DNA from 3 places in the Rahnella perminowiae genome. Region 2 is predicted to be linked to each of the others. Evidence: predicted binding sites of a transcription regulator. Region 2 holds the regulator's gene; each other region holds the start of a gene.
What was found. The regulator Fur, encoded in region 2, represses iron uptake genes when iron is present. The targets are predictions, from matches to a motif close to ATAATAATGAGAACNACTATCAA.
Positions count from the first base shown of each region.

Region 1: J1781_RS15725 (siderophore-interacting protein) is a predicted target of Fur. The motif match lies at 7,148-7,170, and genes of this name have one in related genera.
Region 3: sodA (superoxide dismutase [Mn]) is a predicted target of Fur. The motif match lies at 4,751-4,773, and genes of this name have one in related genera.

Region 1 is NZ_JAFMOT010000180.1:121,766-131,919, reverse strand. Features, by position in the region: gene bamA (outer membrane protein assembly factor BamA) at 40-2,463, shown strand; gene J1781_RS15740 (methionine-R-sulfoxide reductase) at 2,675-3,061, opposite strand; gene dctP (TRAP transporter substrate-binding protein DctP) at 3,376-4,410, opposite strand; gene J1781_RS15730 (TonB-dependent receptor domain-containing protein) at 4,559-6,931, opposite strand; gene J1781_RS15725 (siderophore-interacting protein) at 7,349-8,161, shown strand; gene J1781_RS15720 (PadR family transcriptional regulator) at 8,164-8,646, shown strand; gene map (type I methionyl aminopeptidase) at 8,708-9,463, opposite strand; gene J1781_RS15710 (ParD-like family protein) at 9,501-9,755, opposite strand; gene J1781_RS15705 (hypothetical protein) at 9,914-10,154, shown strand, end outside.
Region 2 is NZ_JAFMOT010000184.1:73,636-83,789, forward strand. Features, by position in the region: gene J1781_RS18525 (methyl-accepting chemotaxis protein) at 1-811, opposite strand, end outside; gene fldA (flavodoxin FldA) at 1,233-1,760, shown strand; gene fur (ferric iron uptake transcriptional regulator) at 2,072-2,527, shown strand; gene chiQ (ChiQ/YbfN family lipoprotein) at 2,660-2,995, opposite strand; gene chiP (chitoporin ChiP) at 3,009-4,421, opposite strand; gene glnS (glutamine--tRNA ligase) at 4,906-6,576, opposite strand; gene nagE (PTS N-acetyl glucosamine transporter subunit IIABC) at 6,770-8,722, opposite strand; gene nagB (glucosamine-6-phosphate deaminase) at 9,169-9,969, shown strand; gene nagA (N-acetylglucosamine-6-phosphate deacetylase) at 10,113-10,154, shown strand, end outside.
Region 3 is NZ_JAFMOT010000186.1:252,983-263,136, forward strand. Features, by position in the region: gene fdnG (formate dehydrogenase-N subunit alpha) at 1-2,729, opposite strand, end outside; gene fdhD (formate dehydrogenase accessory sulfurtransferase FdhD) at 2,875-3,717, shown strand; gene J1781_RS21630 (AAA family ATPase) at 3,752-4,117, shown strand; gene sodA (superoxide dismutase [Mn]) at 4,852-5,472, shown strand; gene J1781_RS21640 (methyl-accepting chemotaxis protein) at 5,740-7,686, shown strand; gene yiiM (6-hydroxyaminopurine reductase) at 7,793-8,464, shown strand; gene J1781_RS21650 (YibL family ribosome-associated protein) at 8,528-8,887, opposite strand; gene J1781_RS21655 (aminotransferase-like domain-containing protein) at 8,953-10,154, opposite strand, start outside.

The DNA.
Region 1 (10,154 bases), on a different contig from region 2:
GGAATTTTTGTGAGTTGAAAAACGGCGAGCACGGATCACATGACAATGAAAAAATTACTCTTAGCGTCGCTGCTGTTCAGCAGTGTCCCGGTTTTTGCTGCCGGCGGGTTTGTCGTAAAAGACATTCACGTCGAAGGATTGCAGCGGGTCACTGTGGGTGCGGCGTTGCTGAGCATTCCTGTGCGCGTGGGAGATACGGTATCCGATGACGATATCAGCCAGACGATCCGTGCATTGTTTGCGACCGGCAATTTTGACGATGTGAAGGTGCTTGAAGATGGCAACACGCTGATTGTCCAGGTGAAAGAACGGCCAACGATTGCCAGCATTACGTTCTCAGGCAACAAAGCCATAAAGGATGAAATGTTGCAGCAGAACCTCGAAGCCTCAGGGATCCGCGTCGGGGAAGCGCTGGACCGCACCACCATTTCGTCGATTGAAAAGGGGCTGGAGGATTTTTATTACAGCGTCGGCAAATACAGCGCGAGTGTAAAAGCGGTGGTGACGCCGTTGCCGCGTAACCGCGTGGACGTGAAACTGGTTTTTACCGAAGGTGTGTCGGCAAAAATTCAACAAATCAATATTGTGGGCAATAAAGCTTTTACCAGTGACGATTTAATCGCCCATTTCCAGCTGCGCGATGAGGTGCCGTGGTGGAATGTGATTGGCGATAAAAAATATGAAAAACAAAAATTATCAGGTGATTTAGAAACACTTCGCAGTTTTTATCTCGACCGCGGTTATGCCCGTTTTAATATTGATTCCACCCAGGTCAGTTTAACACCGGATAAAAAAGGAATTTATATTACCGTCAATATTACCGAGGGTGCGAAATATACCGTGTCCGGCGTGGTGGTGACCGGTGATATGGCCGGACATTCTTCCGAAATTGAAACACTTTCCACTATTCCTGCCGGTGAGTGGTATAACGGCGCGAAAGTCACCACAGTGGAAAGTGATATCAAAAATCTGCTGGGCCGCTACGGCTATGCCTATCCGCATGTCACGACGCAAAGCGACATTAATGAAACGGATAAAACCGTGAAACTGCGTATCAGCGTGGATACCGGCAACCGTTATTCGGTGCGACGCATTCGTTTTGAAGGTAATGACACCTCGAAAGATGAAGTATTGCGGCGTGAAATGCGCCAGATGGAGGGCGCGTGGCTGGGCAATGATCTGGTGCAAAAGGGCAAAGACAGGCTGAACCGTACCGGCTATTTCGAGTCGGTCGATGTGGATACGCAGCCGGTACCGGGTTCACAAGATCAGGTTGATGTGGTTTACAAAGTCAAAGAACGCAATACCGGTACATTCAACGTGGGTGTGGGTTACGGCACTGACAGTGGCATCAGTTATCAACTCGGTGTGACGCAGGATAACTGGCTGGGCAGCGGTAATACGGTCAGCTTCAGCGGTACACGCAACGCTTATCAGACTTATGTCGAAGTCTCGGCGACTAACCCGTATTACACCGTTGATGGTATCAGCCTCGGCGGTAAAGTGTTCTACAACCATTACGACGCAGAAGATAACGATCTGGCGGCGTATAACCTGCAAAGTTACGGCACGGGAGTGAATCTCGGTCTGCCGGTCAGCGAAAATAATACGCTGAATCTGGGGCTGGATTACGTTCACAGTACGCTGAGTGATATGGAGCCGCAGGTGGCGGTCTGGCGCTATCTCAATGCCAGCGGCGTACAGCCGGGGCTGGTGACGACGTCTACCAGCAGTGATGCACAACTGAGCACCAATGACTTCTTCGCCAGCGCCGGCTGGGCGTATAACGATCTTAACCGCGGCTTCTTCCCGTCATCCGGCACGCGCGCCAGTCTGGTAGCAAAAGTTACCACGCCGGGCTCGGACGACAGCTATTACAAAATCACCTTCGATGCCAACCATTACATCCCGCTGAGCGACAAATCGGACTGGGTATTAATGGGCCGCGCCAAAGCCGGTTATGCGGCAGGCATTGGCAGCAACGAAGTGCCGTTCTACGACAACTTCTACGCGGGCGGCTCCAGCTCGGTTCGCGGTTTCTCCTCCAACACCATCGGGCCGAAAGCGGCGTATTACAAATGCAGCAGCGCTGACAACTCGTATTCCACCTGTCCGGTGACCAAATCGACTGATGCGGTGGGCGGTAATGCGATGGCGATTGCCAGCGCGGAACTGTATGTGCCGACGCCGTTCATCAGCGAGAAATACGCCAGTTCGGTCCGTACATCACTATTTGTCGACTCCGGCACGGTGTGGGATACAAAATGGAAAAATACCTCAGCGACCGAAGCCGCGGGTATTCCGGATTACAGTGACCCGACACATATTCGTGTTTCCAGTGGTATAGCGCTGCAATGGCAATCCCCGCTTGGCCCGCTGGTATTCTCTTATGCGCAGCCGCTGGTGAAATATGAAGGGGACAGCGCTGAGCAATTCCAGTTTAATATCGGTAAAACGTGGTGATAATAAATCCGTCTTACAAAGTTATTACTTTTTACAGACGCAATGAGAATAGAAAATAAATCAGATTCAATTATAATGCCGGCATGATGTTTATTGAGCAACCCTTAGGGTAAAACATCATGCCATTATAATATTGTTGGAGTTCTTCCTTTTAAGGGCTGCCCCTGTGCGGCCCTTCTTTTTATGGGTTTATCACATCAGAAATAAGCGATTATTCTGCTTTGTGGTAATTTCCCTGCGCGTCGGCACTTTCAAAAATCATTGAAACGGAGTTTACACAATGGCGCAGATTCTTCTCGGTCAAATATTCTCCCTCAAAGACATGCCCCAGATGTGCCTTACAGTTCGCACAAACAATTTCTGTTCTGCGGCCATCGGCATCCGGCACACGTTCTACCGCACCCGGAATTTCATCGTCGAAAGCTGGCCAGCCGCAATGGGATTCGAATTTGTGTTCTGAGGAATACAGCGGTGCAGAACATCTTTTACAGACGTAACGGCCCGGTGAAAAGTGGTCGTTATACTCACCGGTATTCGGGCGCTCTGTCCCTTTGTTTTCGATGACAAAACGTTCAAAATCATTCAGTTCTCTGTTCATTATCATTGCTCCTGGCAGGTGACATTGCAACTTTATAGTGTAGCTCTATATTGGGGCGATATATCAAGCTGCAAGTGCCTTCATGCCAAACCGTGTTGTTTGACGCCGCTACGCAGCGTCTGCCACGGGGTGATACGGTTTTTAAAATCGGTCTGCTGCACAGGGTGATCAGATCAGCCTGCGCCGACTACAGAGAACGCGGCTCAGCCAGTACCGGCAGATAATACAGATGGCGTCAGCGCTGCTTCAGAGAACCTGATAATCAGAATGGGATCCTGGCAGGGGATCCCCTCCTGCCGCAGAATAAGGCATTTTTACTTCATCTCTTCTTCCATGACTTTACTGACTTTTTGCAGGGTGGATGCGACATCCTTAACACCAGCGGCTTCCTGGTTCTTCACCCAGTTGGCCTGGATGTCCTGATAGCCAGTCACTTCCTGCCAGTACGTGACTTCACTGTGTTGCAGAACGCGGACATTTGCACCGTCTTTACGCAGGGCATCCAGTTGCGGTTCAACGCTGTGATCCATCATCGAACCGGCAACTTTATAAGCGGTATTAGCGGCGCGGGTGATGGCGTCCTTATCTTCCTGCGCCAGTCCGTTCCAGACTTTATGGTTCATCACCAGAAGGTAAAGATGACCCAACCACAGTTCTTTCGAGACTATAACCTCCGGTGCCATCTTCTGGATTTTCAGATCATAACCGCTGTCAATGTTGACCAAAATGCCGTCGAGTTTACCGGTCTTAAATGCATTTACCGTTTGTTCGCCCCACGGTGTGGTCACTGGGGTCGCGCCCGCATTACGCAGGAAGTTCTGATGCCAAAAACTGGCTGAACGCCAAGCGGTGCCTTTGATATTCTGCAGTTTCTCCAGCGGATGTGTGCTGAAAAAGGCCACCGGATAACCTGTTGAGAGAAAAATATCTACCACACCATTCTTTGCCAGTTCAGCGGGGAAGGCTGGGATTTCGGCGTATACGCGGCGGAAGAACGCTATCTGTTTATCGCCGGATGGCCCTGTCGGAAAACTTTTGAAAAGCTGATGCAGTGGTAACTCTTTGGCGGTATATTCCGGCACCACAATGCCAATATCTGCATTGTTTCCTTCGCGCACAGTGCGCAATGCATCGTAGCCGGTAGAGAGTTCGCCACCCCAGTGCTCTTCAATTTTCAGGCGCCCATGGGATTCTTTTTCAATCGCCGGAAATAATACATCTTTGATAAAGCGGGTGCGCATTGCGCCCAGCGGTTCGTGATCGGTGTATCGCAAGGTCGTGGCAGAAACAACCGCCGGTAACAAGAGTAAAGCGAGGGCAAGTGCCAGAGGTTTTCTGATTAAGTCCATGTAATCTCACATTTCGGTTGGGTAAAACCAGAGTTTATTTGCTGAACCCCAATGTGGACGTGCGTGAAAACAGGTTATTTGCGTAAAATTAAAAAAGCGTCATGTTTGCACATGACGCTCCTGATTTTGCCCGGTTGAGTATTATCGGTTAGAAATCGACGTTCACACCCAGCTGGAAGCTGCGCCCCGGCATCACGGCCAGCGCTTTATTATATTCATCCTGATTAGTGGTTTCGGTCAGCGTACGGCTGCTCAGGTAATCCCAGTATTTGCGGTCGGTGATGTTGTAAACACCGCCGCTGAGTTTGACGTTCTTCGCGACTTTCCAGTAGGCCGTTGCATCCACCATACCGTAACCCGGCACATTCATGTATTCGGTGGTGGAGCCGGTGATTGGCGTACCGGCATTGGTATAGCTCTGTCGGCTGGTCGCTTCGGCTTTTTTGCCTTTCACGAAGGTTGCCGTCAGGGCGGTTCCGTAGACGCCGGATGGCGCATCCCATGCCACGCCTGCCACAAATTTCATTGGCGGTACGCTGTCGAGATCCACGTATTTGTCACCGTCGTAGCTGGATTTCGATTCACCCTTGGCATAACCCAGTGCGAAGGTGGTGCTCAGGCCATCAACGCGGCTAAACCAGGTGCCGTAGTTAATTTTGGTACTCAGATCGCCACCGTAGATAAACGCTTCATCGCGGTTTTCTGCCTGATAAATTGTATAGATATTGGATGGCACGTTGGTGAACATACCCGGGCTGCCCGCGCGGGTGTAACGGGTATTAGCAATGAAGTTTTTGTAGGTGTTATAGAAGAGGGAAGTCCTGAAGGTCACGCCTTCCGTGGCTTCGCCTTTCATACCCCATTCAAAGTTATTGCTGGTTTCGGTTTTCAGGTCAGTGTTACCGATCAGCGCATACTGACCACGTCCTGCATAGTTAGAACCGAGGTTCCAGGAACCGTAAAGCTGGCTGGCATCCGGGAACTGCGCGCCGCGCTGGTACTGCAGATAAGTCATCAGTTTAGGGGTGATGTCATAGGTGAAGGCCAGCGATGGCAGAGCCTGCGTATCGGAGTTGGCTTTACCGTACAGGGTGGAAACCTGATCTTCAGAAACGATGCTGTTAGACAAGTCTGACAGATTTTGTGCCTTGGTATTCTGATATGCGACACGCACCGCAGGCACTACAGAGAAGTTATGGCCGCCGAGGTCAAACTTAACGGTGTCTTGCAGGAAGCCGCCGAGGATATACGTCCGGCTGTTGGCTTCCGGTTGCATGATGGTCGTGAAAGCACTTTGGTCCGGGCTTTCGCGGAACGGACGTTCGGTGTTGGACACGCGACCGTTGATACCGGCACTTAACTCATGGCGACCCAGCGTTTTCAGCCAGCTGGTTTCTGCGCCGTAGGTGTTTACGTCGTAGTTCGAGTAGACATTCATCATCTGCTTGCTTTCGTTTGGCAGATAAGTGTTGTCGTGCGCCTGAGTATATTGGTAATAGACTTTCGAGACGATGGCATCCACGTAATCGTTGAACGGCGTCCATTCGTCTTTCAGGCTTGCACCCCAGCGGCGGGTGTTACTTTGCTGCTGTGCGGTGCCAAGAATCGCGCTGCCCGCGTTGTTCCAGGTATCGTAATGGGTGTGGTTTACTTTTTCGTAGTAATCAAGGGTGCCTGTGACTTTATGGGCGTCATTAGGCTGCCAGATTACCGACGTCATGATGGCGTCAGAGTGCCAGTTGGCCGGATACGCATCCAGCGTTCCGCTGTTGTTGCTGGTTTCCTGACCGTCGCGGCGGCTGATGGCGATCAGGCCACGCAGGGTTTCGTCACCGGCGGCAGCGGTGATGCCGTTGTGCCAGGAACGGTCTGAGGAATCATAATCAGACTGGTAACCGAAATAAGTTTCCTTGCCCGGACGCAGGTAATCGTCGGCAGATTTTGGCAGGAAGGAAACGGCACCACCGATTGAGGTGTTGGCACGGTCGGCTGATGTGGCACCGGATTCAATATCCACCTGACCATAAATATACGGGTCAATGTAATCACGGCCAATACCAAAGGTATTCAGCCCCGCACGACTGACGTAGCTGCGCCCGGTGGCGCTTGGCTGCGGAATACCGTCGACATCAATGCCTACGCGGTTGCTTTCCAGGCCGCGAATGTTATAGCCGGTATATCCGCTACGGTCAAAACCGCTTTTGCCGTTGCCGGAGCCGCCTCTCGCGCCGGTCGCGGCGATCAGTGGCTCATAACGCATAATAGTCCCGAAATCATTACCGCCTTTGCGCTGCATTTCGGCTGCTGTGAGGGTGGTTTTCGAACCCGGTTTTTTATCCGGCATCGTTTCGGTGACCGTCATGACTTCTTCATTGTTCTGCGCCAGATCCTGAGCTGTACGCACCGCCGGTTTTTTTTTGATGGCTTCAGAAGATTGCGTATTGTTTGCGGTGAGATCGGTATTGTCTTTCACGGCTTCCGCTGCATTTACATGAAATGTGGTGGTGAGAATCGTCCCCATGAAAATGACGTTTTTCACTAAACCCTGCTGTGTAAAGGATGTGAACATTTGTTTTTGTCCTGCACTAATTTTTAGAGTTCTGCTCGCATTTACTGCCTTTCGACAAAACAGACGCACTGGTCATCTGCATTCAATTCTTCCCTGAAAAAGCCATTATCCTTATAAAGTATGGGCTTACCTGGCGTCAACGCCCACCCTGGCTTTTTGAGAATGATAATGATACTGATAATTGTTATCAACAAAATGATATAAAAAAATGCATTCCTTAACAAAATTTATCCCGTCTGTTCTCAGGGAGAGATAAAGGTGAGGTGAAAAACACAGGGAAAAGAAGACAGCGCATTACACTTTGTGGGGTTGAATAAAATATAACTAAGATATATCTTTCAACAAAACTTACGCATAAGAGAGAAACTGATGGCACAACATCGCACTGAAACCCCTGCCGCAAACTTGCCGGTCCGTGTCAAAAATGATCTGGTTTTCCGTCATATCACGGTCAAACAGAGTGAAAGCCTATCAGGCTGTTATAAAAGGATTATTTTAAGCGGTGACGCGCTGAAAGGTTTTACGTCAGGCGGCTTTGATGACCATATCAAATTGTTTTTTCCGGCAAATCCGGGGGATGTGATTACGCCATCGGCAGTGACCGAAGAAGGCATTGTGTGGGGTGAAGGAGCACGCCCGCTGAACCGCGAATATACGCCGCTGCACTTTGATGCTCAGAGCAACGAACTGACACTGGATTTTTATATTCACGACGGTGGTGTCGCCAGCGAATGGGCGGCCGGCGCAAAGCCGGGCGATAAACTGATCATTGGCGGACCGCGTGGTTCACTGATTATTCCTGCCGGTTACAAATGGCAGCTCTATATCTGCGACGAAACCGGTCTTCCGGCGGTGAAACGCCGTCTGCGCGAACTGAAACAGGCCGGTTCAGATGCCAATATCACCGTGCTGGCGAAAGTGAGAGATGTGAGTTGTGTCAGCTACTTAGATGAAGAAAATGATGTCAGCATCGACTGGATTATCAGCGATACGCACGGCGGTTATCAGGAAGAGGATGCGGTCGTGAAGAAGGTGAAAAGCCTGCTTCTGCCGGAAAGTGATTACTACATCTGGGCGACCGGTGAAGGCAAATTCGCGAAAGGGCTGAATGACTATTTCGTTGAAACCTGCGGACTCGATCCAAACTTCGTGCGTTGTGTGGCTTATTGGCATAATAAGTAACGATGATGAATCATAAACACCGCCGTGAAAGAATGTTCGAAACGGGTGATATCCGTCTGCTGATGCTGCATTTTTTGCAGCGGCGTTGCGCCCATGGTTATGAGCTGATCAAAGCCATTGAAGAATTATCTAAAGGTGAATACACGCCGAGTGCCAGTATCATTTATCCGAATCTGACATTTTTAGAAGAACAGGGGCTGATTTCAGCCAGCCAGGAAGAGGGCGGGAAGAAGCAATATTCGATCACACCGGAAGGTGCGCAGTCACTGGCCGGGCAGGAAGAACTGCTCGGCTCAGTGACAGAGAAACTGCATTCACTGGCGATTTTGTCAAACAATCGCAGTATTCCGGAAATGCAGCGTGCGATAAATAATATCCGCATGGCGCTTAATCTGCGGCTGGCGAAAGGCCCGATCGAACAGGAAACCTTGTATAAAATCACGGATGCATTAGATCGTGCGACCAAAGAAATTGAGCGCAGTTAAGCCGCACCTCAGAAAGAAAGTATAAAGCCTTCCGGTCGGAGGCTTTATACTTTCAGGATAGTCACATCTCTTCAGGCCACGGCGTTAAGATCTCGTAACCGGTTTTCGTTACCGCAATCATATGTTCCCACTGTGCGGATAACGAGTGGTCTTTGGTGACTACGGTCCAGCCATCGGGCATGACTTTATTTTGTTTTTTACCGGCATTCAGCATCGGTTCGATGGTAAATAACATCCCTTCCTGTAAAACCAGTCCGCGGCCTTGCTCGCCGTAATGCAGCACTTGCGGATCTTCGTGATAACCCATACCGATGCCGTGTCCGCAATACTCTTCCACGATGGAAAAACCTTCGCGTCTGGCGACAGCGGCAATCGCATAACCCACATCGCCAAGCGTTGCACCCGGACGCACCACTTCAATGCCCGCCATCATCGCTTCAAACGTGGTATCTACCAGACGGCGGGCCAGAATACCCGGTTCGCCCGCGTAATACATACGGCTGGTGTCGCCGTACCAGCCGTCTTTGATAAGCGCCACGTCGATGTTGACGATGTCGCCTTTTTTCAGCGCTTTGTCAGAAGGAATGCCATGACAAATGACGTGATTGACGGAGGTACAGGTGGTTTTCTGATAGCCGTGATAACCGATATTGGCCGGGATCGCCTGCAATTCATTCACGATAAAATCGTGGCAGATGCGATCCAGTTCATTGGTGGTGACACCCGGTACAACGTAGGGTGTGATCATATGCAATACACGCGCTGCCAGTTTGCCGGCAATACGGGCTTTATCGAGGCCTTCCGGCGTTTTGACCATGCGGTTATTATTGACGAAATACCGGCTATCTAAAGCATTATTCATTGCTTGCCTTCCTGTGTGTGGCGCCCACGTTTAACAACGTGCGGATACTGCCTGCGTTTTCATCCGATTCCACGCTACACCGCACCAGCAATTGCGAAATTTCGCTGTGCGTCATGTCGGGGTGCGTTTCCATCAGCATGCCAATTTTCATCCAGTGCTCGGCCTGTGCGTTCATCGAACGCGTATAAGCCATGCTGGCAATACGCAAATTCTCGTGCATCAGTTCTGAAATCTTAATGATACCCATGGGTTGCCTCAGCAGTATACGAATCATATATATTTTATATACTACGCATAAAATAGATTAAACTCAACCGGCACGTTTCATGACACCTTTGGGACATTGGCGTATATTGTGGTGACTTTTCAATCTCTTATCTGAAATTTTCACTCTAAAAGGTTCACATGAAATCTACAAGTAAGTTACTTATCGGCCTTGTTTGTGTCATGGCGCTTTCTGGCTGCGCGCGTACCGAGCCGGTATCCACGCCGCATACCACGCTGGTAACACATAATTCAGAAAGTCAGATCAGGACCGCTATTATCGACGCAGGACAAAAACGTGGCTGGATAATGACGGATGGCGCACCGGGCGTAATTAACGGTCATCTGAATAACCGTGAGCACAAAGCCGATATCCGTATTA
Region 2 (10,154 bases):
TGCGGATGGTCTGAACGGTATTCACCAGGCTAGACTGCATCAGGTTCAGTAACGGAATCAGCTTACCGGCGCAGTTTTTACCGAACTCATCCAGATAAAGTGTCAGATCGCCGCTCGCGATCACCGCGAAGTGATCGCGGATTTTATCCAGCGGTTTCACCAGCGCCATCACCAGATAACGGTCAGTCAGCAATAAAATCACCAGCCCGATACCAAATGCCGTCAGCAGAATCACTTTGCTGAATGAGGTCAGATGGGTAGATTGCCGTTGCGCCGCGTCAAAATCTGTCGCGATCTGAGCGCTGACTTTTTCCATGGAGGTGGCAAAGGTGCGGCTCAGCGCAGGCACGGTGGAATTGGCCAGTTGATTATAGGATTCCGTGTTTTTGCTGCGGGCTGCATCAAACAATGGCGTGACGCCCTGCGTGATCAGGTTATCCCAACTGGTGATTAATTCCTGCACGGAAGCATCTTCCAGCCCCGGATGCGGTGCGGCTTTAAAATTGGTCAGCGCCTGCATCAGCCCGCTGAGTGATTGTTTTGCGCTATCAAAAATTTCCGGGCCTTTTGACGGATCGGCCTGAAGCTGTGCGACGGCGCGGCTCATGCGCGTCACGGTACGGAAATACTGATCATTTCCTTTATTGATCAGCGCCATATTATTGACCAGCTCGGTACTGTTTTTGGTATTTTGGGTCAGTGTGTCAAGGGAGGTAACGGTGTATAGGGAAACACCCGCCCACATGACACAAAAAATGCCAAGAATTGTTAACAAAGCGGCCCTGATGGTAATATTTTTTAAAAACTGCACGATATGCCTCTCTCGAAACATGACTGTTTCTGGCCTGAGGATTGAGGGGGATGCGGAGAATCAAGACAGGTAACCAGCAGGCAAGTGCCCCAGGACATGTTTGAACACCTCTCCGGGCATCGATTTCTTTATTATGTTGAGATTGCTCTCGCATCATCTATCGGCGGAATATTCTCGAAATTTAGTATTGTGACGACTTATTTCTTCAATTTGCGTTTGACCTTATTCAGCCTGAGGTTAACGCACCCTGCGTGAAAGCACACAAAGGCGATAACACTTAAAAATATTGCCCGATAAACTTATTTCCCAGCTAAGAAGGCGAGCAGAAGCATATTCTCCGCCGCACGAGTTTGCTATCATCTGCATTATTATTGCCTGCGTTGCAGAGCACTTCATTGAGAACAAGAGGTTAGGTAATCTTATGGCCGTTGTAGGTATCTTCTTTGGATCCGATACAGGTAACACCGAAAACATCGCAAAAATGATCCAGAAACAGTTGGGTAAAGATGTTGCAGAGGTGCATGACATTGCGAAGAGCAGCAAAGAGGATCTGGAAAAATTCGATATTTTGCTTATCGGTATTCCAACCTGGTATTACGGTGAAGCGCAGTGTGACTGGGACGACTTTTTCCCAACGCTGGAAGAGATAGATTTCGAAGGTAAGCTGGTTGCACTGTTTGGCTGTGGTGACCAGGAAGACTATGCCGAATATTTTTGCGATGCACTGGGCACCGTGCGCGATATCATTGAGCCACGCGGCGCAGTGATTGTCGGACACTGGCCTACCGAAGGGTATCACTTTGAAGCCTCTAAAGGCCTGGCTGATGATAAGCATTTCATAGGACTGGCAATTGACGAAGATCGCCAGCCGGAACTGACCAGTGAACGTGTTGATGCCTGGGTGAAACAGATCACAGAAGAACTCAGCCTTTCTGAAATTATTGGCTAAAAACCCTGTTGGCCCTGAGGATTTATTCTACAATTGAAGGGCCAAACTATTACTGAAATTAACAATTTAACTGCTACAAAATTGTAACTTTCGGTCGTATCAAGGTACACTGAGTTCCTCTGTTTTTTCTATCGATCAAGTCGTTGCATTACCAATGTGACCGGCAAATTGTGATCTTTATTAACAGGCTATCGTTGACGACAATTGGCACACTTGCGTAAACGAAGAGACTAAACGAATAATTTGTGCCGCCGATGCCACAGGCTGCATGCCTCAACTTGATTAGCACATAGTAACAGGACTGAATCCGCATGACTGACAACAACACCGCACTGAAGAAAGCTGGCTTAAAAGTCACGCTTCCGCGCCTCAAAATCCTGGAAGTGCTGCAAGCGCCGGAAGGTCATCACGTTAGTGCGGAAGATCTTTACAAGCAATTAATTGATATGGGTGAAGAAATTGGCCTGGCAACGGTTTACCGCGTTCTGAACCAGTTCGACGACGCCGGTATCGTTACCCGTCATAATTTCGAAGGCGGCAAGTCCGTATTCGAACTGACTCAGCAGCATCACCACGATCACCTCATCTGCCTGGATTGCGGACGTGTAATCGAATTTCGTGATGAGTATATTGAAGGCCGTCAGCGTGAGATTGCTAAGAAACACGGCATCAAACTGACCAACCATAGTCTGTATCTCTATGGTCATTGTGAAGCAGGTGATTGCCGCGAAGATGAGTCTTTGCACAACGATAAACCTGCGCACTAATATGGCATGTGGCAACCCCGTTGCCGACAGGCTGTGAATTCATTAACCGCTGAAAAGCGGTTTTTTTATGTCTGGATTTCAGCAACCCTAAAAAAACCCCGGCACGCCGGGGTTTGATTTCTGCGATTCGTTTTACGGTTTCGGAGCGTTATTGGCCCGGATTTCCTGCCATATCTTTCCGCAATCTGCGGCATACGCCTGACCATTACCGGTTTTGCGTGCCGTAAGACACTGCTGGTAATCCACCACGCGAACCGTTTCCTGTTCCGCAAATTTTTGGTGGGCTTTTTCCTGTTTCAGTACATTCAGCACCGCCTGACAGGATGCCAGTTTATCCGGATTGCCTTCCGCCGTATTAATACAGGCGCTGTAAGCCTCACGCGTTTTGGATATTTCAGCCTGACCGGCTGTCGGCGCACAACCCGCCAGCAGAACAGCGGATACCACGGTCATCAATAATTTATTCATCGACATAGCGACCTCAGAAAATAGTGAATGGAGCGATAACGATGAATTTCACGTCTTTTTCATCCTGGAAAATATTGCCGTATCCGCCGCCCCAGCTTGGAATATCCGAATGATTGTCATACTGGGTGTAATGCAGTTTGAACAATGTCCCTTTCGCACGGCCTTCCTGAATGGTGTACAGCGCATCCAGACTCCAGGCGCTTTCTTTCAGGCGCTGACTCTGGTCGTAAGCCGCGTTAGTGCTCGGCCTGGCATCCCATGCATAAACATAGGAGCCACCGACGGCTAAGCCCGGTAAATCCCATTTTGCCAGGTCATACAACACGCCTGCATATACTGCTTTTTCACCGTTAGCGTTGAAGTCCGAACGGTTGTCCCACCACACATCAAGACGGCCGTTTGAAGAGGAATACGTCGGCGTCATACGTTGCAGGAAGTAACCCTGGTTCCCTTCCGCTTTCACCATCGTCCCTTCCAGACGCCAGTTGAACTGACCCGTGGTATAGCCGAAAGTTAACGCCTGCAACCAGGCCAGACCATCATACAAACTGTTTGGATCATTTTTGTCGCTGATACGATCTTCTGCCCCATAGAACTGATAGCTGGTAGTCAGCGGATTGCCCAGCAAATCTATTTTGTACGAGGCTTTGCCAAAGTACTGATCCACATAACTTTCAGCCTGACCAAACGCGCCTTCCAGCACGAAGTCATTTTTAAAGTCATATTTCGCACCGAGGGAGTGAATATAAGAAACGCCGGTTTTCTTATCATTCTGGCGGAAATCATCCATTTCCAGATGCCAGGGCGATTTATATTCGTCGGCCCACATATAGGAGAAACTCAGTTCACCCGGATCACCGAAATCATGTTTATACCCGGCTTCCGCACCGCGATAAGTCCCCGGCATGAAGCTCCAGTGCGGTGCGATCAACGTCTGCCCTGTGGGCTGAATATAGCCCGCATGTCCCCAGAATCCGCCATATTTAAATTTACCGGCCGCTTTGTAGAGACTGACCCCGCCTTTATCACCTGAGTAATCCTCGTCATAAGCGTGGTTTTTAGAAGAGAATGCAATTTCGTTTGGATGAGTGCTGTCACTGGCTTCGGCTAATTCAATGGCGGTGAAGGCCGCAACGTCGATACCGAACATGTCCCAGGCATAACCAGAGGAAAAATCAAGATTCAGGTTAGCAGTGGAGTGTGAAAGGTTAGTCGCGTATTTGTTGTAGTCGGAATTATTGACGGTGACTTTTGAGCCATCCGGACGGGTTTCTTCTTTGGTTTTGTTCAAATCTTTGCGGTCACGTTCACGCTGCCAGTAATACACGCCACCGGTCAGTGTGGAATCATCGATAAAACCGGCCGCGCTGGCCTCGTGTGAAAACATCATTCCGCCACTCAGTAAAGTGCCGGCGAGAGAATACATGGCAGGTTTCAGGTAAGCCGATCCCCTGCCCCTGTTAAGGTGCTTGTGCATAGAGATTCCTCATTTTGACTAAAAATTTCGTGCAAAACCCAAACGGGTATCAAAATCGGCCGTCAGAGACGTAACCGGTTAAATCAACATTAAGAGTATTTTTCGCGACGCGAATTATCAATGGGTAATTAATCATTGATCATCGAAGTATGACAAAGTGCACATAAAGATGAAAAAATGTAACTATATGTCTTAAGGCAGGATCAGACCGACAGATTATTTAAATAGAGAGAATAAACAAGTCACTAAGTTTTACTGAGGAAAGGTTAAAACGTTTCAGCCACAGAAAGCACTGAAAATGAGCGTTTAAAAATCATACATCGGGAACACATTAATTCGCGACGAAAACCAATTTTTTGCAGTAGCAAAATAAAACCCGGACATAAAAAAACGCAGCCTGAGCTGCGTTTTTAAAACCTTATTGCGATGACTTTTATGCGACCGGTTTACTTTCCCATGTATCACGCAGGCCCACGGTACGGTTAAATACCAGATGTTCCGCGCCGGAGTAGCGACTGTCAGCGCAGAAATAACCTTCACGCTCGAACTGCAGGCTGATTTCAGCCTGAGCAGCCACCAGCGACGGTTCAACAAAACCGTGCGCAATCACCAGAGACTCCGGGTTGATTGTGGTCAGGAAATCTTCTGCCTGCCCCGGGTTGGCAACATTGAACAGACGGTCATACAAGCGGAACTCAGCCGGTTTACCTTCTGAAGCCGAAACCCAGTGGATCACACCTTTCACCTTGCGGCCATCGGCAGGATCTTTACTGAGGGTGTCGATATCGTAAGAGCAGAAAATCGTGGTGATATTCCCTTCTGCGTCTTTCTCGATACGTTCTGCTTTGATCACATAGGCATTACGCAGACGCACTTCTTTGCCCAACACCAGACGCTTGTACTGTTTATTGGCTTCTTCACGGAAATCGGCCTGATCGATGTAAATCTCACGGGTAAACGGTACTTCGCGGCTGCCCATTTCCGGTTTGTTCGGATGGTTCGGCATCTTCACCCACTGCACAGCATCACCCGTAAAGTTTTCAATGATCACTTTAACCGGATTGATCACTGCCATAGCGCGCGGTGCATTCTCGTTCAGATCGTCACGGATACAGGATTCCAGCGCCATCATTTCAACGTTGTTATCCTGCTTGGTCACACCGATACGACGGCAGAATTCACGGATTGAAGCAGCGGTGTAACCCCGGCGACGCAGGCCCGACACCGTCGGCATACGCGGATCGTCCCAGCCTTCAACAATCTTCTCCGTTACCAACAGGTTTAGCTTACGCTTGGACATGATGGAATATTCTAGATTCAGACGGGAGAATTCGTACTGACGCGGGTGGCAGGGAATAGAAATATTATCCAGAACCCAGTCGTAGAGACGACGGTTATCCTGGAATTCCAGCGTACACAGCGAATGGGTGATCCCTTCCAGCGCATCGGAAATGCAGTGGGTAAAATCGTACATCGGATAGATGCACCATTTTTTACCGGTCTGGTGGTGTTCTGCGAACTTAATACGGTACAGAACCGGATCACGCATGACAAAGAATGGCGAGGCCATGTCGATTTTAGCACGCAGACAGGCAGCGCCTTCAGCGAACTCACCGTTACGCATTTTTTCAAACAGCGCAATATTCTCTTCTACGCTACGATCGCGATACGGGCTGTTTTTACCCGGCGACGTCAGTGAACCGCGGTATTCACGGATCTGCTCAGGAGACAGTTCATCCACATACGCCAGACCTTTGTTGATCAGTTCCAGCGCGTAAGCATGCAGTTGATCAAAATAGTCCGAGGAGTAATGAATATCGCCGCTCCAGTCGAAACCTAACCACTGAACGTCGTGTTTGATCGACTCAACGAATTCGATATCTTCTTTTGCCGGATTGGTATCGTCAAAACGCAGATTGCACTGCCCCTGATAGTCTTGTGCAATGCCGAAATTCAGGCAGATAGATTTCGCATGACCGATATGCAGATAACCATTAGGCTCAGGCGGGAAACGGGTGCGAACGGTATTATGTTTCCCGGTCGCCAGATCTTCATCAATAATCTGACGGATAAAATTTGTTGGGCGGGCTTCAGCCTCACTCATTGTGCAATTCCTCTACGCAACATTGACTCTACGGATAACCGCTTATGTTCCAACAAGCCACGTCGGGAAACAACCGTTAGTTGCATAAAATCGTGGTTATCTCTGCTGCGTCTGTTCTCAGGCAATAAAAAAGCGGGAAGAGATCGCTCTCTTCCCGCTGTCACTCCGTCAACCTGTTACGCCATCTGGCGAATTATTTGCTCTGGATGTCGAACAGCTTGGTCTGTCCCGCGACCACGGAACCACTGGCCAGTGAGACCACACCGGTATAATCATCAATATTACTGACGACGACCGGGCTTATCATTGAACGGGCATTGGCGTTCAAATAATCCAGATCCAGTTCCAGCACAGGCTGACCGGCGGTGACTGTTGCGCCTTCCTCGACCAGTCGGGTAAAGCCCTGTCCGTTCAGCGCCACAGTATCAATCCCCATATGCACCACGATCTCAGCACCGGAAGTGGTTTCCAGGCAGAAAGCATGATTGGTATTGAAGATTTTCACCACGGTGCCCGCGGCTGGCGATACCACAATTTTATCGGTAGGACGAATAGCGACACCATCACCTACGGCTTTGCTGGCAAAGGCTTCATCAGGCACCTGATCCAGCGCGACGATATCACCCGTTACCGGAGATACTAAAGTTTCCACTACCGTTTTCACGCTGTTTGGCACGGCCTGAGGTGCAGTTTTGACAGCAGCAACCGGCTCAGCCGTTGCAACACCTGCGGCGACTGGCCCGCGAGCCATCACTTTTTTCATTGCATCAGCCAGAGATTCAGCTTTTGCACCCACAATAACCTGAATGCTTTGTTTATTCAGACGAACAATTCCTGACGCACCCAGACGTTTACAGGCAGCATCATCAACGGTGCCCGCATCTTTTACATTCAGACGCAGACGGGTAATACAGGCGTCAATACCTTTGAAGTTGTCAGAACCGCCCAGCGCACCGATGTAACTCAGCGCCAGCTGGTTCAGACCTTCTTCAGTATTGCTGTTCGCTTCCGGCTCACCGATATGCTCAACGTCGTCTTCACGACCCGGCGTTTTCAGGTTGAACATGCGGATAATTACGCTAAACAGAACGAAGTAGATGACGAAGAATACGACGCCCATCACCAGCAACATCCAGACGTTCTTGCTGGCTGCTGGCAGGTTGTACATCAACGCATAGTCGATGGCACCTGCGGAGAAGGAGAAGCCGGCGTGGATACCCAACGCTGTCGCAATGTACAGGCTGACCCCGGTAAGGATAGCGTGGACTAAATACAGTAGCGGAGCCAGGAACATGAACAGGAATTCTAATGGCTCGGTCACACCGGTCAGGAATGCGGTCACCGCGACTGAAACCAGCATACCGCCAACCAACGAACGACGCTCTTTCGGTGCAGCGAAGTACATTGCACATGCTGCGCCTGGCAGACCGAACATCATGATTGGGAAGAAGCCGGACATGAACATCCCTGCAGTACCGTCACCCGCGTAGAAGCGGTTGATGTCACCGTGGAATACAGTACCCGCAGCGTTAGTGAAGTCACCAATCTGGAACCATGCGATGGTGTTCAGAACCTGATGCAGACCGGTTGGGATCAGCAAACGGTTTACGAAACCAAAGATACCTGCACCGAATGCACCAGCACCTACGATCCACTCCCCACCCGCACGGATTGCATCCTGCACCGGAGGCCAGACGTAACCGAAGATAGCGGCCAGAATCAGACAGAAGAAGCCGGTTGCGATAGGAACGAAGCGTTTCCCACCGAAGAAACTCAGGAAGTCAGGCAGTTTGATATCAGACCAGCGGTTGTAAACCATACCGCCCACCAGACCGGTGATAATACCGGCCAGCACGCCCATGTTTACCGCAGGGTTGATGGTGATCATCGCTTTAGTCAGGATGAAGTAACCAATACCACCTGCTAATGCTGCTGCCCCGGCATTATCTTTAGACCAGCTGGATGCCACACCAATAGCAAAAATTAATGCGAGGTTATCGAAAATCCCGCCACCGGCTTGCGCGATGAAAGGCATATTAAGAAGATCAGGCTGACCGAAACGCAGCAATAAAGCAGCGACTGGCAGTACGGCTATCGGCAGCTGTAGCGCTCTGCCTAAACGCTGAAAGAATCCAAGAATATTCACATTTCCCCCTATCCGCCGTCAGGCGAATCACCTAAGTAGTTTAATTAGTATGGTTACTACCTTTACATTTACCGTTCCGATTTAACCAACTGCACTTATAACTAACAGCAATGCGAGTGTAAAAAGATTATTTCGTATCGCAAATTAAAACCTCTCTTTTTGTGAGAATCGTCACCAAAAAGAGGTGATAACATGCCATTTTACTGGTCAAGACACCAAACTTATTTTATCATTAAAAAAATCCAGACGGCATTGTGCCACTCATAAACCGTTGCGGTGGTTTACGCTTAACAAAACCGCCTTTGAACCGACGAACTTAGTTTTTGCTTTGACTACCTATATCCGAGTCATTGACGTTGCAGACAGAGAGCAGTCAATACCCCCTGCTACGCCAAGGACAAAGGATATCAACAGTATATTCAATATTCTGAAACTCGAGGTATCTGATGAGACTTATTCCGTTAAACACCCCCACTGAAGTTGGCAAATGGGCTGCACGTCATATCGTTGAACGCATCAACGCGTTTAAACCCACTGCAGACCGTCCTTTTGTATTAGGCTTACCAACCGGGGGTACCCCGCTCGAAGCTTACAAGCATTTAATCGCTATGCATAAAGCAGGCCAGGTTAGCTTTAAGCATGTAGTGACTTTCAACATGGACGAATATGTCGGTCTGCCGCAGGAACACCCTGAGAGCTACCATACGTTTATGTACAAAAACTTCTTTGACCACGTTGATATTCCACGCGAAAACATCAATCTTCTGAATGGTAACGCACCCGACGTCAACGAAGAATGCCGCCAGTACGAAGCGAAAATTAAGTCTTACGGCAAAATTAACCTGTTTATGGGTGGCGTGGGCAACGACGGGCATATCGCATTCAACGAACCGGCTTCTTCTCTGGCTTCCCGTACCCGTATCAAAACCCTGACGCATGAAACCCGTATCGCGAACTCACGTTTCTTCGACAATGATGTCTCTCAGGTGCCAAAATACGCCCTGACCGTGGGTGTTGGCACACTGCTGGATGCGGAAGAAGTGATGATTCTGGTCACTGGTCATGCGAAAGCGCAGGCACTGGAAGCGGCTGTTGAAGGTAATATCAACCACATGTGGACCATCAGTTGCCTGCAATTGCACGCAAAAGCCGTTATGGTGTGTGATGAACCTTCCACCATGGAACTGAAAGTCAAAACTGTTAAATATTTCCGCGAGTTAGAAGCGGAAAATATGAAAAACCTTTAATTAATTGAGTCCCCGAAAGCATTGGAGTTGCAGCAAGACGGCAACTGAACGAATCTCCGGGAGCTTACTCACGTAAGTGACCGGAGTGAGTGAAGGCAGCCAACGCCGCTGCGGCTCAAAGGATTTAGGGGAATGGGGGCATGATGTACGCATTGATTGAGGGCCGGGTCTATACCGGTCATGAC
Region 3 (10,154 bases), on a different contig from region 2:
AGCAACGCGTGTTTGGTCCAGTGGCGGAACAATTCGGTAATTGAATAGGTGGTCGCCACATACGGGAAGTCTCGGGCGGTGCCCATATTCGGCAAATCACTGGCAAAAATACGCGTAACCGGGTTCGAGATAACGTCCGGATGCAGCGGGTTGGTGCCAATCGGTGATTCGATAGGTTCGTAATGCTCGGGGAACGGACCGTCGGCCATTTTGTCGGTCGCAAATAAACGCCCGACGCCTTCCTGTTGCATGATGAACGGCCCGACACCCGAACCCGGCGCAGCGGCGCTGTAATCCGGGACGTCAAAACCGGTCCACTTCGCACCATCCCAGCGGATGATTTCGCGTTTCGGATCCCACGGCTGTCCCTGCGGGTCGGCGGAGGCGCGGTTATACAGAATGCGGCGGTTGAGCGGCCAGCACCATGCCCAGCCGGACGTGCAGCCCAGACCGGACGGATCGGCGTTATCGCGGCGCGCCATCTGATTACCGGCTTCCGTCCAGCTTCCCGTATAAATCCAGCAGAAACTGGCCGTGCTGCCGTCATTTTTCAGATGGGCAAATGTTGAAAGTTGCTGGCCTTTTTTCGCCAACAGATTGCCCTGATCGTCATGAATATCGGCCAGCGCTTTGCCGTTGGCTTCGCGGGCGATCTCTTCCGGCAACGGGTCGAGTGGATCCTGATAATCCCACGCCATATTCAGCACCGGCAGCGGGTTCGCACCGCCTTCTTTCTGATACAGTTCGCGCAGTTTCATAAACAGACGGGCGATAATTTTGCCGTCATGCAGCGCTTCACCCGGTGGCTCAGAGGCCTGAAAGTGCCATTGCAGCCAGCGACCGGAGTTGACTATTGATCCGTTTTCTTCGGCGAAACAGGAAGACGGCAGGCGGAACACTTCGGTCTGAATATCGGCGGTTTGTACGTCGTTCATCGCGCCGTGATTCTGCCAGAAATTCGAGGATTCGGTGACCAGCGGGTCGATCACCACCATGTATTTGAGTTTCGAGAGCGCGCGCGAAGATTTGTTTTTATCCGGGAATGCCGCCAGCGGATTGAAGCCCTGCACGATATAGCCGTTGAGTTTGCCTTCGGTCATCAGCTCGGCCTGTTGCAACACATCGTAGCTTTTGTCCCATTTCGGCAACCAGTCAAAGCCCCAGTCATTTTCCGCCGTGGCATGTTCGCCCCAGAAGCTTTTCATCATGCTGACGAAAAAATTCGGCGTGTTTTTCCAGAAATTGACCTGTCCGTCCACCAGCGGCACGGGGGTGATTTGTTGCAGATAATCAGTAAAACGGGTCTGTTTTTCAGACGGCAAAGGCATGTAGCCGGGCAGGTTCAGAGACAACAAACCGAGGTCGGTATAGCCCTGAATATTAGAGTGACCGCGCAGGGCATTCACGCCACCGCCGGGCATACCGATATTGCCGAGCAGCAACTGGATCATCGCCGCACAGCGGATGATTTGTGCGCCGCCGGTATGGTGCGTCCAGCCCAGTGCATACAAAATGGTCGACGTTTTGTCGCGCGCACAGGTTTCCGCCAGAATGGAACTGATCAGCAGGAAATCTTCTTTCGGGGTGCCGCACAGGCGCTCCACCAGTTCCGGCGTGTAACGGGATACGTGCGCTTTCAGCAGATTCCACACACAGCGCGGGTCCTGCAACGTTTTATCCTGTTTCGCGAAGCCTTTTTCATCAAGCTGATAGTGCCAGCTTTCCTTGTTATAGGCTTTTTTCGCTGCGTCAAAACCGCTGAACAGCCCGTCGTTAAATTCATAGTCTTCACGCACCAGCAGGCTGGCGTTGGTATATTCCCGGACGTATTCGGTCTGGATTTTATTGTGGGTGATCAGGTAGTTGATCATGCCCAGCAGGAAAACCGTGTCGGAACCGGCGCGGATAGGCGCGTAAATATCGGCCACGGCAGCACTGCGGTTAAAGCGCGGGTCGACCACGATGACTTTAGCGTTGTTTTTGGTTTTGGCCTCAATCACCCATTTGAATCCGACCGGATGCGCTTCTGCCGCATTTCCGCCCATAATCAAAATCACGTTGGCATTTTTGATGTCGACCCAGTTGTTGGTCATCGCGCCACGACCGAACGTAGGCGCTAATGCTGCAACGGTCGGGCCGTGACACAGCCGTGCCTGGCAGTCGATCGCCACCATACCCAGTGCGCGGGTGAATTTCTGATCAAGCAGACCGGTTTCGTTACTGGCCGCTGAAGAACACAGCATACCGGTGGTCAGCCAGCGGTTGACCGTGACGTTATTGTCATTTTTCTCGACAAAGTTGGCGTCGCGGTCATCTTTCATCAGGCGGGCGATACGGGAAATCGCCTCATCCCAGGAGATGCGCTGCCACTTATCGGAGCCGGGTGCACGGTACTGCGGATGTGTCAGGCGGCCTTCACTGTGGATGTAATCCAGCACACCTGCACCTTTCGGGCACAACGAGCCACGACTGACCGGATGATCGGCGTCACCCTCTACATGAAAGATATTTTCAGTGACATTTTTTGCGCCGTCGCCCTGGCTGTAAATCAGCATGCCGCAACCTACGGAACAGTAAGTGCAGTTGTTGCGGGTTTCACGTGAGCGAAGCAGTTTGTATTGGCGGGTTTCCGCCAGCGCCAGAGTCGGCGTGAATCCTAATAATGCTGCTGTGGTGCCGGCCATACCACCCGCACATATTTTGAATAATTGTCTTCTGCTGACTTGCATGAAAGACTCCTTCCCATCATTTAGGCACACATTGCTTTTCAAATTGGCGCTTTCATGAACAACGTCGAAAGCGGTAAAATTAAGGTATAAAGTCCTGATTTTTTGTACGGCTTATGTAGCCGGAATGTTTATAAGGTTATTGCTAATGGATGTCCATCACGTAAACGAACTGGGCGAAAAAGATGACAAAAAAGTGACTCAGATCATCGGAGCGAGCCAAAAACCGGTGATGCAACGCACACATCTCAATGAACCTGAAGATGACTGGATTGCTCAGGAAGTGCCCGTCGCTCTGGTCTATAACGGCATTTCACATGTGGTGATGATGGCGTCGCCAAAAGATTTACAAGCCTTTGCGCTGGGCTTTTCATTGTCAGAAGGGATTATTGAATCCACCGGTGAGATTTACGGGATGGAGGTGACGCCAAACTGCCACGGTATAGAAGTTAATATCGAACTGTCGAGCCGCCGTTTTGCCGGGCTGAAAGAACGCCGCCGGGCTATGGCGGGCCGCACCGGTTGCGGAGTCTGCGGCATCGAACAGTTAGACGATCTGTTCCGCCCGCTCGCGCCACTGCCGTTTACCCAAACGTTTGAGCTGGCGAATCTGGATAATGCGCTGCATCAGCTGAAATCCGTACAGGAAATCGGCCAGCTTACCGGTTGCACCCACGCCGCTGCCTGGATCACGCCGGAAGGTCAGCTACTGGGTGGATGCGAAGATGTGGGCCGTCACGTGGCGCTGGATAAAATGCTGGGTATCCGTGCCAGACAGAGCGACTGGAAATCCGGTGCCGCGCTGGTATCAAGCCGCGCCAGTTATGAAATGGTGCAAAAAGCCGCCATGTGCGGCATCGAAATTCTGTTCGCCGTCTCCGCCGCCACCACGCTCGCGGTCGACGTCGCCGAAAAATGCAATCTGACGCTGGTCGGTTTCAGCAAACCGGGACGGGCAACGGTGTATACGCATCCGCAGCGGCTGAGGTAAACTCAGAGCAGAATTTGAACAGTTATCCATCAATGTGGGCGTATTCGAGAATACGCATTTTGATTTCCCACCGATTAAAAGTGCAGAAGCTGATGCTGAAAAGGCAGAGATCCATATCTTCACCGGCCCGAACGGCTGCGGGAAAAGTACTCTGCTGTATGCGCTGGCGGCGGTGTTTGATGAAGCAACGGGGGACATGTCTTTAATTAATTCGCGGCTGGCGACAAAAGACAACCGTGTTCATTACATGTTTGACCATCAAAACGGGTCATATAGCGGGTATAAGTTTCTGGCTCAAGGCGGTGACAGCCTTGGTTATTCTGATTCAAGCTATTCAGAAATTATTTATGAATACCATCAATCTGCAAAAGCATTCCTTGATTCTGGAAGAGATTTTTGAAGTGAAGGAACAGTTTGATGTCGAAAACGTTTCCGCTGGTATTCACCCAAATGCTATGAAAATGTCCGCCAAAAGTTATTCGACGCAAGCCTTCAACATTGTGCATTTTGCGACGGACTGACCGGTGCTGAAAGCCGCCAGACCATCGAACATTTTAAGCCCAAGAAACGCCACGCCTTTCCGGAACTGGCTTTCCACTGGCAAAATCTTTATCCCTGCTGTGACCGCTGTCAGAGTGAAAAAGGTAACCGATATGATCCCGCACTGCTCAACCCTGATGATCTCGAATATCATTTTGATGATTACTTCGTGGCAAATTACCTGACAGGTGAAATTGAAGTATCTCCGCTCGCCAGCACGGAAAACTGTCACAGAGCATGTGTTACTCTTGAGCTATATGGATTAAATCTGGATATCCGTACTGCGCGTCGTAAACGGGAAGCGCAAATATTTCAGCGCAGAAATCCGGAAACAGAACTCTTAGATGACTTCAGTTATCGCTATTTCATCAAGAACAGCTAAAGGCCCCTTTAAGCACCGCGTGCCTTTAGACAATTTAGGATTGTTTGCGGTTATCTGGTTCTAAGCCCCGAATAACAGGCGCTTACGCGTATCTATCCGCTGGCGGGGACAGAGATAATCATTTTCAATATCATTTAATTAACTATAATGATCCGACTGATTACGCGGTGCTCACAATGACGGTGCCGCCCTACACTACGGAGACGATGAACATGAGTTATTCACTGCCATCACTGCCTTACGCATACGACGCACTCGAACCGCATTTCGACAAAGAAACGATGGAAATCCATCACACTAAACATCACCAGACTTACGTTAACAACGCTAACGCTGCGCTGGAAAGCCTGCCGGAACTGGCTGCACTGCCGGTTGAAGAACTGATCACCAAGCTGGATCAGGTTCCTGCAGACAAGAAAGTCGTTCTGCGTAACAACGCAGGTGGCCACGCTAACCACAGCCTGTTCTGGAAAGGCCTGAAAACCGGCACCACACTGCAAGGCGAACTGAAATCTGCCATCGAACGCGATTTCGGCAGCGTTGACGCTTTCAAAGAAACTTTCGAGAAAGCAGCGGCAACCCGTTTCGGTTCAGGTTGGGCATGGCTGGTACTGAAAGATGGCAAACTGGCCGTCGTTTCTACAGCTAACCAGGACAGCCCGCTGATGGGCGAAGCCATTTCCGGCGCTTCCGGTTACCCGCTGCTGGGTCTGGATGTGTGGGAACACGCTTACTACTTGAAATATCAGAACAAACGCCCTGATTACATCAAAGCCTTCTGGGCTGTTGTAAACTGGGACGAAGCTGCAAAACGTCTGGCTGAAGCGAAGTAATTTCGCACTGCCGCCCAGCACGGGCAAGATGTCTTAGCCAATGGCGGGTCTGTGACCCGCTTTTTTATGTCCTGAATTTGTACGCATGCTCACTGTTTCACAGCGAATTATTCTTCTGTTTCCCACCATTATTAGACCCCGCTCGCATTAATCAAAAATACGCCACACATCCTATAAAGTTTATGAAAAAGCCTACCGATAGATTGTTCACAAAGGCGTCACAAAACCGCATGTCTATTTAAAAGGGATGTTTGACGGAGAATGATTATGAGTAACGGATCGGGTCTTTCGCAGTGGATGAACAATCTTAAGGTCGGCACCAAACTGGGTCTGGGTTTCGGCCTGGTGCTTTTGATCGCGGCCGTCATTACCACTGCGGGAATGATTAAATTTAACGACATCAGTCAGCGTGCGGAAAAAGTCGATTTCAGTAATCAGATGAATGCATTACTCAATGATGCCCGCCTCAGCCGTACGCTTTATCAGCTCAATTACAATCCGGTGTATCTCAAACAAAACCAGGACAACATTGACGCACTGTCGCAACTGATAACCCAGTCGAAAGACAAGCTGGACTGGGATACCGCCAGTCAAACAAATCTCGATCAGGTGCCGGTGAAAATCCATGAGTACCAGCAGGCGCAGGCCGCATTCAAAGAAGCCGTCGATCGCAAAGATGCGGTGCGGGCCAGCTGGAATCTTTCCGAGACGGAAGCCGTGGTGACGCGTTTGCAGGATCAGTTACGCGTAGAAGATGCCGATCCTTCCATTCGGCTTTCACTGGCTGAAGTGATTCAGAAATTGATCAGTGTGCGTTATAACGTGCGCGGCCTGTTGCTGAACATTAATAAAGAAACTGAAGCCAAGCTGTTGAAGTCAATTGATGATACGCAAGCGAATGCTAAAAAACTCAACGCATTATTGTTGCCGGATCAGCAGGCCACACTTGCCCCGCTGATGAGTGCACTGGCAACCTATAAAAATCACGTTCAGGCGTTCATGCCGGCTTATGAAGATGAACAAAGAAATTCACAATTGCTGTCAGTAAAAGCCGCAGAGATGAACGCTCTGGTAGCGAAAATCTTTAAAAATGAACTGATTAACACGCATAAAGACATACGTGATGCGCAGAACATCATGATGGTGATTACGCTGATCGTACTGCTGGTCGGGATTATCATTGCATGGCGAATCACCCGCCAGATTGCCCAGCCGCTGCGTGATACGCTGAAAACAGCAGAGGCGATTGCGCAGGGTGACCTGACTGTGGCGCATCCGACCACACGTCGCGATGAACTGGGCATGCTGATGAACGCGGTATCCGCAATGAGCCAGAACCTCAGCACCATGATTTATGAAATCCGCTCCGGTGTTTCACAGGTATCTCACGCGGCGGCGGAAATCGCTGCCGGGAATACCGATCTTTCCTCACGCACCGAACAGCAGGCTGCGGCCGTCGAAGAAACCGCCGCCAGCATGGAAGAACTGAGCGCAACGGTGAAACAGAACGCTGATAATGCCCATCACGCCAGCAAACTGGCCAGCGAAGCTTCAGGTACCGCGACGCTCGGTGGCAAACAGGTCGGCCAGGTGGTCGACACCATGCAGCAGATTTCCGGCAGCTCAAAACGTATTGCTGAAATTACCTCCGTCATCAACGGCATCGCGTTCCAGACCAATATTCTGGCGCTGAACGCCGCCGTTGAAGCCGCCCGGGCCGGTGAACAGGGGCGCGGATTCTCCGTCGTCGCCTCGGAAGTCCGCACATTGGCACAGCGCAGTGCGCAGGCAGCGAAAGAAATTGAAGGACTGATTGCCGAATCCGTTGAGCGGGTGAATACCGGTGCGAAGCTGGTGGAAAACACCGGACGAACCATGCAGGACATCGTAAAATCGGTCTCGCATGTGCGCGATATTATGGGTGAAATCGCCTCTGCTTCTGACGAACAAAGCCGTGGCATCAGTCAGATTTCGCAGGCGATTGTCGAAATGGACAGCACGACACAGCAGAATGCCGCGCTGGTTGAGCAGTCTTCCGCCGCCGCTGATTCACTCGAAGATCAGGCCGCGACGCTGACCCAGGCAGTCTCGGTATTCCGTCTGGCTGATAATGGCGACAGACTGGATGCGCCAGCATCCGCCGCGCTGCGCCGTCCGACTCTGGCACTGCCGGCACAAAGCAAAACCAGTCAGGATAACTGGGAAACGTTCTGATTAACGATTTAACCTGCGCACCCGTTTGTGTGCAGGTATTCCTTCTACTCCCGCTGTCGAATGCAGGTTATGCTTGAGCAAGTGACCTTTCAGCAGCGGAGAGCTTATGCATTATCCCGACGTATATATCGGTACCATCGAACATTATCCCGATTTTTCATCCAGTGCGATTGCCAAACGTCAGGTTGATGGCAGCATCGCTTTAACGCCGCTCGGGCTGGAAAATGATCAGCAAGCCGAAAAGTCTTATCACGGTGGCGCTGACCGCGCGCTGTGCCATTTCCCCCGCGAACATTACGCCTGGCTGCGCCAGCAATTTCCCGAAGAAGAAGACCGCTTTCATCCCCCTGCGTTTGGCGAAAATCTTTCAACGCTGGGCATGACCGAAGATAACGTGTTTATCGGCGATATTTTCCGCTGGGGCGACGCGCTGATTCAGGTCACCCAGCCGCGCGCGCCCTGCTACAAGCTGAATCATTTTCTCGACTGCAAAAACCTGTCGCCGTTGTTACAACAAAGCGGACGTTGTGGCTGGTTATATCGGGTCGTCAGTACCGGAAATGTCAGCGGCGACCGGCCGCTGGAATTACTGACGCGCAACAGCGAGGTGTCTGTTGCAGAAGCGATTTCTATCGCCTTCAACATGCCATTTGATGAGGAACAGTATCGCCGTCTGATGTCTGCCGCAGGGATCTCCGCCAGCTGGAGTAAAACCATGCAAATGCGGCTGGTAAACCGCAAGATCGAAGATTTTGGACGACGATTGTTTGGGAAGTAATGTTAACGCCCTCCCCTTCGCAGGGGGAGGAGCAGGGCAAAACTTCACCCCCGGAGTATTAGTTTAGAATTCTTTCTTAGAAAAACCGGTCACCGCTTTCAGGCCCATTTCGCGGCCCAGCGCCGTCATCGGGTGAACCACCACGATACCGCGTACGGTTTTCTTCAGCGTGCCCATATCAGCCTGTTCTTTCTTGGTGATTTCACGGCTGAACAGCTTTTCCAGCTTCTGCGCTTCGGTGCTGAGTTTTTTCTCACGCACGGCTTTCAGACGCGCGATTTCTGCCGCGAGCTTTTCTTTTTCTTCTTCGTGCTTAGCGATTAACTCGGCGTTACCCGCCTGAATCACGGTCGCATCTTTGTGATTCAGTGCATCCAGCATATCGCTGAGACGTTTGATCTCGGCTTTTTCAACTTCTTTCATGATTTCAGATCCGTTCATGCCGCAGCGGGCACGATTGTAAATGGGGAATAATAACCGTCAGTGTATCAGGAAGTGCGGGATTCTTCAGCTTGCTCCTGCGTTTCTGCCAGCCCCGGAGGCAAACCGCACATCTCACAGGCCCGCTCACCAATGCGGATCATTGCTGAAATATAGCGTGTATCAAAAACATAGCAGCACGACAAACGCAGGCCATTGGTGTAGCGGCCGCTGGGTGAATACAGTTTTCCCGGCGTCATACAAATTTTATCTTTCAGCAACTGGCGGAACAGCGTGACGCAGTCGACACCCGGCGGGAAATCCACCCAAATCACAAATCCGCCTGCCGGCTGTGTGGCACGGGTGCCTTGTGGAAAGTGGCGGGCGATTAGCGCGCGTGCCTGCTCAACCTGCGACGCGTAGCGCTTGCGTAAAGCCCGCAGATGATGATCGTAACCGCCTGACTCCAGAAACAGCGTCAGCGTTTGGGAAAGCAAAGCGGACTCTGCCATTGACGATACAGCTTTCAGTTTATGCAGCTTATCGGCAAAGCGTCCGCCTTCCACCCAGCCGATGCGAAAATCGGGGGCCAGCGTTTTGGTAAAGCTGGTGCAAAACAGGATCCAGCCGTCGCGGTCAAAGGCTTTTACCGCCGGAGACAATGTCGCGCCAAATTGAATTTCCGCGTACAACCCGTCTTCAATCAGCGGGACATGGTGATCGTTCATCAGCCGCGCCAGCCGTTTTTTTGCCGCCAGCGGCATAGTAAAGCCCAGCGGATTTTGCGCCGTCGGCATGGCGATCACCGCATTCAGACGTTTCTCGGTCAGCAGCATTTCCAGCACATCCAGCGACAGGCCAGTTTGCGGATCCGTGGGGATTTCCACCGCTTTCAGCCCGAGACTTGCCAGCATCGGCAGCAGGTAAAAATAGGTCGGCGTTTCCAGCCCGACGCTGTCACCGGGTTTGGTGGTGACGCGCAACGCCAGCTGTAACGCTTCCATGCAACCGTGCGTAATCGTGATATCTGCGGGTTCTAAAATCATACCGAGCGCCAGTGCACGGCGGGCAATTTGCTGGCGTAACGCCGGGCTGCCCGGCGGCAGCGCGTATTGCCCGATCAGATTGGGCTGACGACGCAGCAATGATGCCATAATTCGCCCCAGCTTGCCGGTCGGGTAAAAATCGTTCGACTGCGGGCAGGCCAGCGATAAGTTGGTATAGGTGGGGTCAATTTGTGAGGCGAATACTGTGTCGATCAGATCCAGCA